DNA from 2 places in the Streptomyces sp. NPDC059989 genome. Region 1 is predicted to be linked to the other one. Evidence: riboswitches for the same ligand, from Rfam matches in the RefSeq annotation. Region 1 holds a riboswitch; the other holds the start of a gene.

Region 1 (5,820 bases):
GTTGGTGATCGTGGGGGCGCCCCACTTCTTCTCAAGGACGACGTTGCGACCCTTGGGGCCAAGGGTGACCTTGACGGCGTCGGCGAGCTGGTTCATGCCTCGCTCGAGACCGCGACGGGCCTCCTCGTCGAACGCAATGATCTTGGCCATCTGAAGTGGTCCTCCCGGACAGCGGTGGATTGCTCCCAGGACCGCGCCCGCGCCCGCGACGGACGGCCTGCGTGCCCGGCGGTTCCTTCCCGCCGGACCCTGCGGGCCTCACCGACCCGGTCCTCGTTCAGTAGCACTCTCACCAGGAGAGTGCTAACGCCAATGATTAGCACTCGACCCCCGCGAGTGCAAGCGGCTTGGGTGAACACCCCCGTGAACACACCGGCGACGCGCGAGGGGCCCACATCCCGTGTCCAGGATGTGGGCCCCTCGTACGTACGCGTCGGCGGTCGATCGCGCCAGGACTAGCCGATGGCGAGCTTGACCATGTCCGCCTGCGGACCCTTCTGGCCCTGCGAGATCTCGAACTCGACCCGCTGACCCTCTTCAAGGGTGCGGTACCCGTCCATCTGGATGGCGCTGTAGTGGACGAACACATCCGCACCACCGTCGACCGCGATGAAGCCGTAGCCCTTCTCCGCGTTGAACCACTTGACGGTGCCCTGAGCCATGCCTAACTCCCCTATTACTGGCCCTTGCGCAGGAACGCACTTCGCGGTCCCGGGTCAGAACTTGCGTCGGAACGCGTCGACCGAGGCTGAATGTATCTGCGCCGATGCTGTCTGCAACAGGTCAATCCGACGAGAAATCTGGACACCTAGATACATTGAAATAGAGTGAAAATTTGGCATAGTCCAGGGCAACTCGGGCCCGGCATATCGCGCCAAAGCCTCATACCGCACTTGCACATTGACTCGATGTCGACCCTCACGCGGCCCGTTCATATGCGGCGGGCAAGAACAGCGGAGGGGACTTCCCCAACTCTACCGCGCCCAATCAAGCAGAATTGCCCCCTCCGCTTTTAGCGGAGGGGGCAATTACGGTTTTGTGCGCCGCACCCGGAAGGTGATCAGCAGCCGCCCGCGACGGCCGGGATGATCGAAACGCCGGCGCCGTCCGGCGTCGCCGCCTCGAGACCGCCTTCAAAGCGCACGTCGTCGTCGTTGACGTACACGTTGACGAAGCGGCGCAGCTTGCCCTGGTCGTCCAGGACGCGCGCGGCGATGCCGGGGTGGCTCTTCTCCAGCGACTCGATGACCTCGGCCAGGGTCGCGCCCTCGGCGGGAACCTCGGCCTGGCCGCCGGTGTAGGTGCGCAGGATGGTGGGGATGCGGACGTTGACGCTCATGGCGCTACTGCCTTTCCGGGTGTCAGGGGTTGGTCAGGCCAGGCCGGCGGCGCGGAACGCGTCCAGGCTCGGGCGGATCGTGGCGGTCTGGCCGCTGTCCGCGGCCACCGCCTCCAGGGTCTTCAGGCCGTCGCCGGTGTTCAGGACGACGGTGGTCAGCGTCGGGTCGAGCTGCCCGTTCTCGATGAGCTTCTTCGTGACGCCGACGGTCACGCCGCCCGCGGTCTCGGCGAAGATGCCCTCGGCCTGCGCGAGGATCTTGATGGCCTCGACGACCTGCTCGTCGGTGACGTCCTCGACGTAGCCGCCGGTGCGGCGCGCGATGTCCAGGACGTACGGGCCGTCCGCCGGGTTGCCGATGGCGAGGGACTTGGCGATGGTGTTCGGCTTCTGCGGGCGGACCACGTCGTGGCCGGCCTTGAAGGCGGTGGACACCGGGGAGCAGCCCTCGGCCTGGGCGCCGAAGATCTTGTAGGGCTTGTCCTCGACGAGGCCGAGCTTGATCAGCTCCTGCAGACCCTTGTCGATCTTCGTCAGCTGGGAGCCGGACGCGATCGGGATGACGATCTGGTCGGGCAGCTGCCAGCCGAGCTGCTCGCAGATCTCGTAGGCCAGGGTCTTGGAGCCCTCGCCGTAGTACGGGCGCAGGTTGACGTTGACGAAGCCCCAGCCCTCGCCCAGCGGGTCGCCGATGAGCTCCGAGCAGAAGCGGTTGACGTCGTCGTAGTTGCCTTCGATGCCGACGAGGTCGCCACCGTAGACACCGGCCATGACGACCTTGCCCTGCTCCAGGTCGTGCGGGATGAACACGCAGGAGCGGAAACCGGCGCGGGCGGCCGCGGCGCCGACGGCGCCGGCCAGGTTGCCGGTGGAGGAGCAGGACAGGGTGGTGAAGCCGAAGGCGCGGGCGGCCTCGACGGCGATGGCCACGACGCGGTCCTTGAAGGAGTGCGTCGGGTTGCCGGAGTCGTCCTTGACGTAGAGCTTGCCGGTGACCCCGAGCTCCTTGGCCAGGTTCTCCGCGTCCACGAGCTTGGTGAAGCCGGGGTTCAGGCTCGGCTTGGAGGCCACGTCCGCGGGGACGGGCAGCAGCGGCGCGTAGCGCCAGATGTTGTTGGGGCCGGCCTCGATCGCGGCGCGCAGCGCCTCGGGGTCTCCGAGGGGGAGGTCGTAGGCGACTTCCAGCGGTCCGAAACATTCGGCGCACGCGAAGATGGGGCCGAGCTCGAAGCGGGTACCGCACTCGCGACAGGAAAGGCCGGTGGCAGGTCCGAGATCAACAGAGGTGGCGACAGTCTGTGCAGCCATGATGGCGAGGCCCTTTCTCCTCATCTTCCCCATGGCGCACTTCGCCATGAGACGGAATTGGCACCTTCCCTAGCCGGGGACCTCGCTGACGTCGCTGACGTGCGATCGCGAGAACCGACTGGAGGGTTGCCGGGGCTTCAACGGGCCGTGTCCCTCTGCCCCTCTGGATGAGCGGTATGGCACCGGCACACGCGCTCTATGGCGCGCCGGTGCGTTTGTTCGCGAGGACCCCCGGCATGCGGTGGTCCTTCGCGTTGTTCAAGACTGTAACCGAAGGGCCGGGCGGTTGAGACAGCCGTCCGAACCGCGAGATGGATCACTTTTCGGTCAAACCGACCGCGCGGCAGGCCAACCAAGGTGCAAGGAGTCCGAGAGTGCTGGAAGAGGTGGAGCGCTGGCTGGCCGACCGCTCCTGGGCCGCCGCCGACCGACCGCTCGACCAGCTGCTGGACCGGAAACGGGCGGCTGGGACCACGGTCAGCGTGGTGCTGCCCGCGCTCGACGAGGAGGCGACCGTCGGCGGGATCGTCGAGGTCATCCGGCGCGAGCTGATGGAGGGACTGCCGGTCCCCCTGGTGGACGAGCTGATAGTCATCGACTCCGGTTCGGCCGACCGGACGGCGGAGGTGGCGGCGAAGGCCGGCGCCCGCGTGGTGCACCGCGACGAGATCCTGCCGCGCATCCCGGCGCTGCCCGGCAAGGGCGAGGTGCTGTGGCGCTCCCTGCTGGCGGCCACCGGGGAGATCGTCTGCTTCGTCGACGCCGACCTGCGGGACTTCTCGTCCTCCTTCGTCTCCGGGATCGTGGGGCCGCTGCTGACCGACCCGGAGGTGCAGTTCGTCAAGGCGATGTACGACCGCCCGCTGGGCGACGCCCCCGGCCAGGGCGGCCGGGTGACGGAGCTGGTGGCGCGCCCCCTCCTCAACCTCCATTGGCCGCAGCTCGCCGGTTTCGTCCAGCCGCTGGGCGGCGAGTACGCCGTACGCCGCTCCCTGCTGGAGCGGCTGCCGTTCCCCGTCGGGTACGGCGTGGAGCTGGGCCTGCTGGTCGACGCGCTGCACACGGTCGGGCTGGACGCGCTGGCCCAGGTGGACGTGGGCGTACGGGTCCACCGCCATCAGGACGGGCAGGCGCTGGGCCGGATGGCCGCGGCGATCTACCGGACCGCCCAGGTGCGGCTCTCGCGCGGGCACCTCGTACGGCCGGAGCTGACGCAGTTCGAACGGGGGCCCGAGGGGTTCGTGCCGCGGACGTACCCGGTGGACACCGAGGAGCGGCCGCCGATGCTGGGGATCAAGGAGTACGCGCTGCGTCGCGTGGCGTGAGCTTTCGCATGGTTTGAGCGGGAGCGGGCCGGGCTAGGTTGGCCGCATGGCTTCTCAGGTACTCGTTGCAGCGAACCGCGGCCCGCTCTCGTACGCCCTCGCCGCCGACGGCACGCTCAGTGCCCGTCGCGGCGGGGGCGGTCTCGTCTCCGGACTCTCCGCCGCCCTCGCGGAACAGCCGGAGGCGCTGTGGATCTGCGCGGCCCTCTCGGACGCGGACCGGGAGGCGGTCCACCGGGGCGTCGCCGAGCCCGGTGTCCGGATGCTGGACATCGATCCCACGGTGTACGACGACGCGTACAACGGCATCGCGAACTCGGTGCTCTGGTTCACCCACCACCACCTGTACGACATCCCGCGCGAGCCGGTCTTCGACGCGGAGTTCCGGCGCCGGTGGGCCTCGTACGTGGCGTACAACCGGGCTTTCGCGCAGGCGCTGGCCGAGGAGGCGGCGGAGGGTGCCTGCGTCCTGGTGCAGGACTACCACCTGGCGCTGGTCCCGGGGCAGCTGCGGGAGCTGCGGCCGGACCTGCGGATCGGGCACTTCACGCACACGCCGTGGGCGTCGTACGAGTTCCTGCGGATGCTGCCGGACGACATCCGGTCGGAGCTGATGTGGGGGATGCTCGGGGCGGACGTGGTGGGCTTCCACACCTGGGCGTGGGCGCAGACCTTCATGGGCGCGGCTCAGCTGGACGACGAGCGGGGCATCGCCGAGCCGGCGATGCCGGCGGGGTCGGGCGGGGAGCGGTACGTCCGCAAGACCCCGTGGGGCCCGGTGCGGCACAAGAGGACGGACGTGGCCGTGTACCCGCTGGGCGTGGACGCGGACGAGCTGCGGGCGCTGGCGCACCGGCCGGAGGTGGACGACAAGCTGGCGGGCCTGCGGGCGGAGGTCGGCGGCCTGAAGACGATCGTCCGCGTGGACCGCACGGAGCTGTCGAAGAACATCCTGCGGGGCCTGCTGGCGTACCGGGAGCTGCTGGGCACGCACCCCGAATGGCGCGGCCGGGTGGTGCACCTGGCGTCCGCGTACCCGTCGCGGCAGGACCTGGCGGTGTACCGGGCGTACACGGAGTCGGTGCGGGAGCTGGCGGCGGAGATCAACGCGGAGTTCGGCACGGCGGACTGGCAGCCGGTGCACGTGTCGGTGCAGGACGACTTCGCGCGCTCGCTGGCGGCGTACCGGATGGCGGACGTGGCGCTGGTGAACCCGGTGCGGGACGGGATGAACCTGGTGGCGAAGGAGATCCCGGTGGTGTCGGAGGCGGGGTGCGCGCTGGTGCTGTCGACGGGGGCGGGGGCGTACGGGGAGCTCCGCGAGGACGCGCTGACGGTGAACCCGTACGACGTGACGGCGACGGCGGAGGCGTTGCACGCGGCGCTGTCCATGCCGGCCGCCGAGCGGGCGGAACGCACGAAACGCCTGGCCGTGGCCGCCACCGCCCTTCCCCCGGCGGCCTGGTTCGCGGCCCAACTGGCCGACCTGCGCGCGTAGCCCGCGTGACGCGGGAGCGGGGCGGGGAGCCCGGCTCCGCCGGGACCTGGGGCTCCGCGCCCGGAAACGGCGGTCAGGCGCGGATGGCGGTGGCCAGGGCCGACAGGAAGGTCGCGATGGCGGCCGGGCCCGGGAGGACCAGGTCGGCGCGGGCGGCGAGTTCCGGGACTTCCGCCGAGCCGCTGCACAGCAAGAGGCCCGGGAGGCCGTCGGCCCGGCGTTTTTCGACCGCCGAGTACGCGGCGAGGTCGCCCAGGTCGTCACCCGCGTACAGGACCGCCTCCGCGTCCGTCTCCGCCAGGAATTCCGTCAGGGCGACGCCCTTGTCCATGCCCGGAGGGCGCAGTTCC
Region 2 (5,820 bases), on a different contig from region 1:
GCGAGGCTGCCCGGGGACCGGTGGTCACCCATGCGCTGATCGCGGGCTGCGCGGTGGTGTTCGTCCTGAGCCCGGCCTCGGGGCTGAACCCGGTCTACGGGACGGGCGACCAGCTGCTGGCCTCCGGGACGGCGTACTTCCGGCGCTGGGGCGTGGTCCCGGACGAGCTGTTCACGGACAGCCCCCGGGCCTGGCTGACACCGCTGACCGCGCTGTTCGTCCACGGCAGCTGGCTGCACCTGCTGGGGAACATGCTCTTCCTCTACGTCTTCGGCGCGATGACGGAGGAGCGGATGGGGCGGCCGGCGTTCCTCGTCTTCTACGTCTGCACCGGCTACGTGGCCCTGGCCGCGTACGCGGCGGCCAACGCGAGCTCCTCGCAGACGCTGGTCGGGGCCTCGGGAGCCATCTCGGCGGTGCTCGGCGCCTTCCTGTGCCTGCTGCCGCGGGCCAGGGTGACGAGCCTGTTCCCCTTCCTGTTCTTCCTGCCGCTGCGCTTCCCGGCGTGGATCGTGCTGCTGTTCTGGTTCGCCCTCCAATGGGTGGCCGCGCACCGGGCGGAAAGCGGCCCCGGGGTCGCGTACCTGGCCCATCTGGTGGGCTTCTCGGTCGGCTTCCTCTACGCGTGGGCCCGCTATCGGGGTGCGACTAGAGTGAGGCGACCAGCGACGGCCACCGAGGGAGACAGCCAGCCGTGATCACCGCGATCGTGCTCATCAAGACCAGCGTGGACCGCATCCCCGAGATCGCCGAGTCCATCGCCGCGCTGGACAGCGTCAGCGAGGTCTACTCCGTCACCGGGACGTACGACCTGATCGCGCTGGTCCGCGTGGCCCGCCACGAGAACCTGGCGGACATCATCCCGGGCCGCATCAGCAAGATCCCGGGCGTCGAGGCGACGGACACGCACGTGGCGTTCCGTACGTACTCGCAGCACGACCTGGAGGCGGCGTTCGCGATCGGCCTCGACGCGTAGCGCCGGCCTCGGCGGCTCCGGTTCGCCTCAATCGCCGGCGGGGCTGGGTTTGTGCCCCTCGGGCGGGGCCGGAGCGGGGCTTGGGGCGGTGCCCCTCCGGAGTGTCTCCTCGTCCTCGCGCACGAAGCCACCCCTTCGTGACGTAAGCCCAGGTTGCGCGCTCGTCCTGCGGGGACCCTCCTGCGGGTCCCCACCCCAACCCCCACTCCGGCCCCGCCCGGCGCGGCTTCGAATCGACTCCCCCCACACCGGGACGGGGCCCCTGGGGCCTGCGGGGGGGAGCGGGGGCGCGCAGGGACGTCCCCGCAGGACGAGCGCGCAACCAAAGCAGCACGCCGTGACAAGGCATAGTGCGCGAGGACGAGGAGACGTCCCGGAGGGACCCCGCGGACAGCCCGGGCACTCCGACCCCGCCCAGGGGAATCCCAGCCTCGCCGGCGTTTGAGGCGCGGGGTCTGGGGCGGAGCCCCAGCAGCAGCGCCGAGCCCGGCAGGCCAGACCCCGCCCGGGGGAACCAAACCCAGCCCCGCCGGCGATTGAGGCGCGGGGGCGCGGGGGCAGAGCCCCCGGAGCGGCGCCGCGCGCAAAGCGAACCGCAGCCCTAGACGGCGGGCACGCAGCGGCCCTCTTCCGTGCGGTACTGCCACTTCGCCCCGTCCGCGACGAGTTCCTTCACGGCGCGGACGAACCGCTCGACGTGCTCGTCAGGGGTGCCGGCACCGAAGCTGACGCGGATGGCGTTGAGGGAGCGCTCGCCGGGCGCCGCCTCGGGCGCTCCGCATTCGCCCTGGGCCTGCGGCTCGCTGCCGAGCAGGGTGCGGACCAGCGGGTGGGCGCAGAAGAGGCCGTCGCGGACGCCGATCCCGTACTCGGCCGAGAGGGCGGCCGCGAAGTGGGAGCTGTTCCAGCCGTCCACCACGAAGGAGATGACGCCCACGCGCGGGGCGTCGTCGCCGAAGAGGGACAGGACGCGGACCGCCGGAACCTCGGCCAGGCCCTCGCGGACCTTGGCGATGAGGTGCCGCTCGCGGGCGACCAGGGAGTCGAAGCCCGCCTCGGAGAGGGCCCGGCAGGCGGAGGCGATGGAGTAGACGCCGATGACGTTCGGGGAGCCGGCCTCGTGGCGGGCGGCGGTGGTGTGCCACTCGACGTCCACGCCGCCGTCCTCGCGGCGGGCGACCTTGCGGGAGGCGCCGCCGCCCGCGAGGTACGGCTCGGCCTGCTGCAGCCAGTCCGCGCGGCCCGCGAGCACGCCCGAGCCGAAGGGGGCGTAGAGCTTGTGCCCGGAGAAGGCGACCCAGTCCACGTCCAGGTCCTGGACCGAGACGGGGTGGTGCGGGGCGAGCTGGGCGGCGTCCAGGACGATCCGCGCGCCGTGGGCGTGCGCGGCGGCGGCGAGTTCCTTGACCGGCCACAGCTCGCCGGTGACGTTGGAGGCACCGGTGACGCAGACCAGGGCCGGGCCGTACGGCTCGCGGTCGGCGAGCGCCCGCTCCAGGGTGGCGACGGCCTCGTCCGGGGTGCGGGGGGCGTTGAGGTAGGTGACCTGCGCGTTCGTCCAGGGCAGCAGCGAGGCGTGGTGCTCGGTCTCGAAGACGAACACCTGGCAGCCGGCCGGGAGTACGGCGGCGAGCAGGTTGAGGGAGTCGGTGGTGGACCGGGTGAAGACGACCTGGTCGGAAGGGCGGCAGTCGAGGAACTCGGCGACCGTGGCCCGGCTCTGCTCGAAGAGGTCGGTGGAGAGCTGCGAGAGGTAGCCGGCGCCGCGGTGCACGCTGCCGTAGTACGGGGCGTAGGCGGCCACGTCGTCCCAGACCCGCTGGAGGGCCGGGGCGCTGGCCGCGTAGTCGAGGGCCGCGTAGGTGACCTCGCCGCCGGTGACGAGCGGGACGGTGACGTCCCGGCCGAGGACCGGCAGCGGCTCGGCACAGGCGGCGTCGGAGGTGGCGGCGGCGGCAGCAGTGGTGGTGGCGACGGCGGCGTTCAGGGCAGCGGACATGGCGGATTCTCCCGGCAGGCAGGTCTGAATGGCTTCGGTGTGCCCGTACGCGGGTACGACTCGGCGGCGGCCGACGACCGGGGTACGGGGGGCCTCGGACCGATCCGGGGTACACGGAAGTGACCCTGGTCCGAGGGTTGAAGAAGGGGCTGAGTCGCCCTATCGCATTCGCTTGCTCACGGAAACGCTCCTCGAGAGACCAGGACCCCTGGTGTCGAGGGATCCGCGCTTGCCGTAGGCCTTGCTGCCTACGACCTGGTCATCACCCGGGGCACCCCGCCACGGAAGGAGGGTTGCCGGACAGCAAGCCGGGGCCTAAACGCTGTCACTCGTGACCTGGTCAGCATCCTGCCACATGATCCCCCCGGCGCAAGACCCCGGTCCGAATGGCGGACCGGGGTCTTGACTCAAAACGATCACACGGAATCAGGCACTCCGGGCGTGCTACGCGTTGCTCGCCGCCACCCAGCGCTCCAGCGCCGCCCGCGCCGCACCCGAGTCGATCGACTCCGCCGCACGGGCGATGCCGGCGGCGAGCTGCTCCTCCAGGGTGCCCGTACCCGGGTCCAGCGCCACCAGCGCCGCCGCCGAGTTCAGCAGCACCGCGTCGCGGACCGGGCCCGTCTCGCCGGCCAGCAGGCGGCGGGCCACGTCGGCGTTGAACGAGGGGTCCCCGCCGCCCAGGGCGGACACGTCCACCAGCGGGATGCCCACGTCGCGCGGGTCGAAGGACTGCTCCGAGACCTTGCCGTCGCGGACCCACCAGACGCGCGAGGTCGCCGTCGTGGTCAGCTCGTCCAGGCCGTCGTCGCCGCGGAAGACCAGCGCGGACGAACCCCGCTCGGCGAGCACGCCCGCCACGATCGGGGCCACCCGGGCGTCGGCGACACCGGTGGCCTGGGCCCGTACCCGGGCCGGGTTGGTCAGCGGGCCGAGGAAGTTGAAGGTGGTGCGGATGCCCAGCTCCTTGCGCGCGGCTGCCACGTGCCGCAGCGCCGGGTGGAACTTCACGGCGAAGCAGAAGGTGATGCCGGCCTCCTCGGCGACCTGCACGACCCGCTCCGGGGTGAGGTTGAGGTTGACGCCGAGCTTCTCCAGCACGTCCGAGGAGCCGCTCGCGGAGGACGCGGCCCGGTTGCCGTGCTTGACCACCTTCGCGCCCGTACCGGCCACCACGAGCGCCGACATCGTGGAGATGTTCACCGTTTTGGCCCCGTCGCCGCCCGTGCCGACGATGTCCACCGTCCGGCCCGGCACCTCGATGAGGTTGGCGTGCTCGTACATGGCCCGTACGAGGCCGTTGATCTCCGCGACCGTCTCCCCCTTGGCCCGCAGCGCGACCACGAAGCCGGCGATCTGGGCGTCGGTGGCCTCCCCGCGCATGATCCGGTCCATGGCCCAGGCGGTGTCGTCGGCACTCAGGTCATGGCCGGTCAGCAGGGCGTCGAGAACGCCCGGCCAGCCACGGGCCGCCACGCTGTCGCCGCCTGCCGGGGTCACAACGTTCATGGTCCGCTCCTGCTGCTTGTCAAGGTTTCCACGTCGAATGGGAAGGGCTTCAGCCTATCCAGCCCAGGAGACGGCAAAGAGCCCCGTCCAGACACTGGACGGGGCTCTCGCCGTGGCGACACCAGGACTGACCGAAATCAATCCCTCATGCGGTCGTGCGGGAGATCAGTGGTGGCCGTGGCCGCTCTGGATCTCCTTGTACTCCTCCACCGTGGGCTTCGGGATCTGGGTGTTCTCCCCGTAGAAGCCCTTGCTGAGCTTCGCGCGGAGCTTCTCCATGGCCTTCACCTTGCGCTCGACACCGTTCTCGTCGACCGTCGGGCCGATCTCGATCGGCTTGTACTGCTCGTGCGCGGTGAGCTTGTGCAGCTGGCCCTGCGGCAGCGCCTCGTGGATCTCGACGAACTCACCGTGCGGCAGACGCTTGATGATGCCGGTCTCGCGACCGTGCAGCACCTTGTCGTGGTCCCGGCGCTGGAGGCCGAGGCAGATCCGCTTGGTGATCACGAAGGCGATGACCGGTCCGACGAAGAAGCCGATCCGCGCGAACCAGGTGATCGAGTTGATCGACAGGTGGAAGTACTGGGCGAACATGTCGTTGCCACCGGCGATCAGCAGGATCATGTACCACGTCAGCCAGGCGACACCGAACGCCGTACGGGTCGGGACGTTGCGCGGGCGGTCCAGGATGTGGTGCTCGCGCTTGTCACCGGTGACCCAGGACTCGATGAACGGGTAGACCGCGATCGAGACGAGGACCAGCGGGAAGATCACCAGCGGAACGAACACGCCCAGGACGAGCGTGTGGCCCCACAGGTTGATCTCCCAGCCCGGCATGGCACGGATCAGGCCTTCGGAGAAGCCCATGTACCAGTCGGGCTGCGCACCGGTGGACACGTGGTCCGGGCGGTACGGGCCGAGCGCCCAGATCGGGTTGATCGAGGCGATGGCCGCGATGGCCGCGATGACACCGAAGACCAGGAAGAAGAAGCCTCCGGCCTTGGCCATGTAGACCGGCAGCAGCGGCATGCCGACGACGTTGTTGTTCGTCTTGCCGGGACCCGCGAACTGGGTGTGCTTGTGGTAGAAGACCAGGATCAGGTGGGCCACCAGCAGGCCCATCATGATGCCGGGCAGCAGCAGGATGTGGATCGAGTAGAACCGGGCGACGAAGTCGCCGCCGGGGAACTCGCCGCCGAAGAGGAAGAACGACAGGTACGTGCCGACGATCGGCACGGACAGGATCGCGCCCTCCATGAAGCGGACACCGGTGCCCGAGAGCAGGTCGTCCGGCAGGGAGTAACCGGTGAAGCCGGTGAACATGCCGAGGACCAGC

Evidence for each region. A riboswitch is a leader RNA that binds a small molecule or an ion and turns the genes downstream of it on or off. The one in region 1 is predicted to bind S-adenosylmethionine.
Region 2: it holds a riboswitch for S-adenosylmethionine, as region 1 does, so the genes downstream of both, ACFWBN_RS35400 (aminotransferase class V-fold PLP-dependent enzyme) here and thrC (threonine synthase) in region 1, are expected to answer to the same signal.

Annotation. Positions count from the first base shown of each region.
Region 1 is NZ_JBHWUO010000032.1:42,203-48,022, reverse strand. It holds gene groL (chaperonin GroEL) at 1-150, opposite strand, end outside; gene ACFWBN_RS26290 (cold-shock protein) at 456-662, opposite strand; gene ACFWBN_RS26285 (MoaD/ThiS family protein) at 1,061-1,339, opposite strand; gene thrC (threonine synthase) at 1,373-2,671, opposite strand; SAM riboswitch class I at 2,665-2,821, opposite strand; gene ACFWBN_RS26275 (glucosyl-3-phosphoglycerate synthase) at 3,022-3,972, shown strand; gene ACFWBN_RS26270 (trehalose-6-phosphate synthase) at 4,019-5,470, shown strand; gene otsB (trehalose-phosphatase) at 5,544-5,820, opposite strand, start outside.
Region 2 is NZ_JBHWUO010000067.1:10,250-16,069, reverse strand. It holds gene ACFWBN_RS35410 (rhomboid family intramembrane serine protease) at 1-698, shown strand, start outside; gene ACFWBN_RS35405 (Lrp/AsnC family transcriptional regulator) at 695-976, shown strand; gene ACFWBN_RS35400 (aminotransferase class V-fold PLP-dependent enzyme) at 1,578-2,975, opposite strand; SAM riboswitch class IV at 3,196-3,312, opposite strand; gene trpD (anthranilate phosphoribosyltransferase) at 3,420-4,484, opposite strand; gene ACFWBN_RS35390 (cytochrome bc complex cytochrome b subunit) at 4,650-5,820, opposite strand, start outside.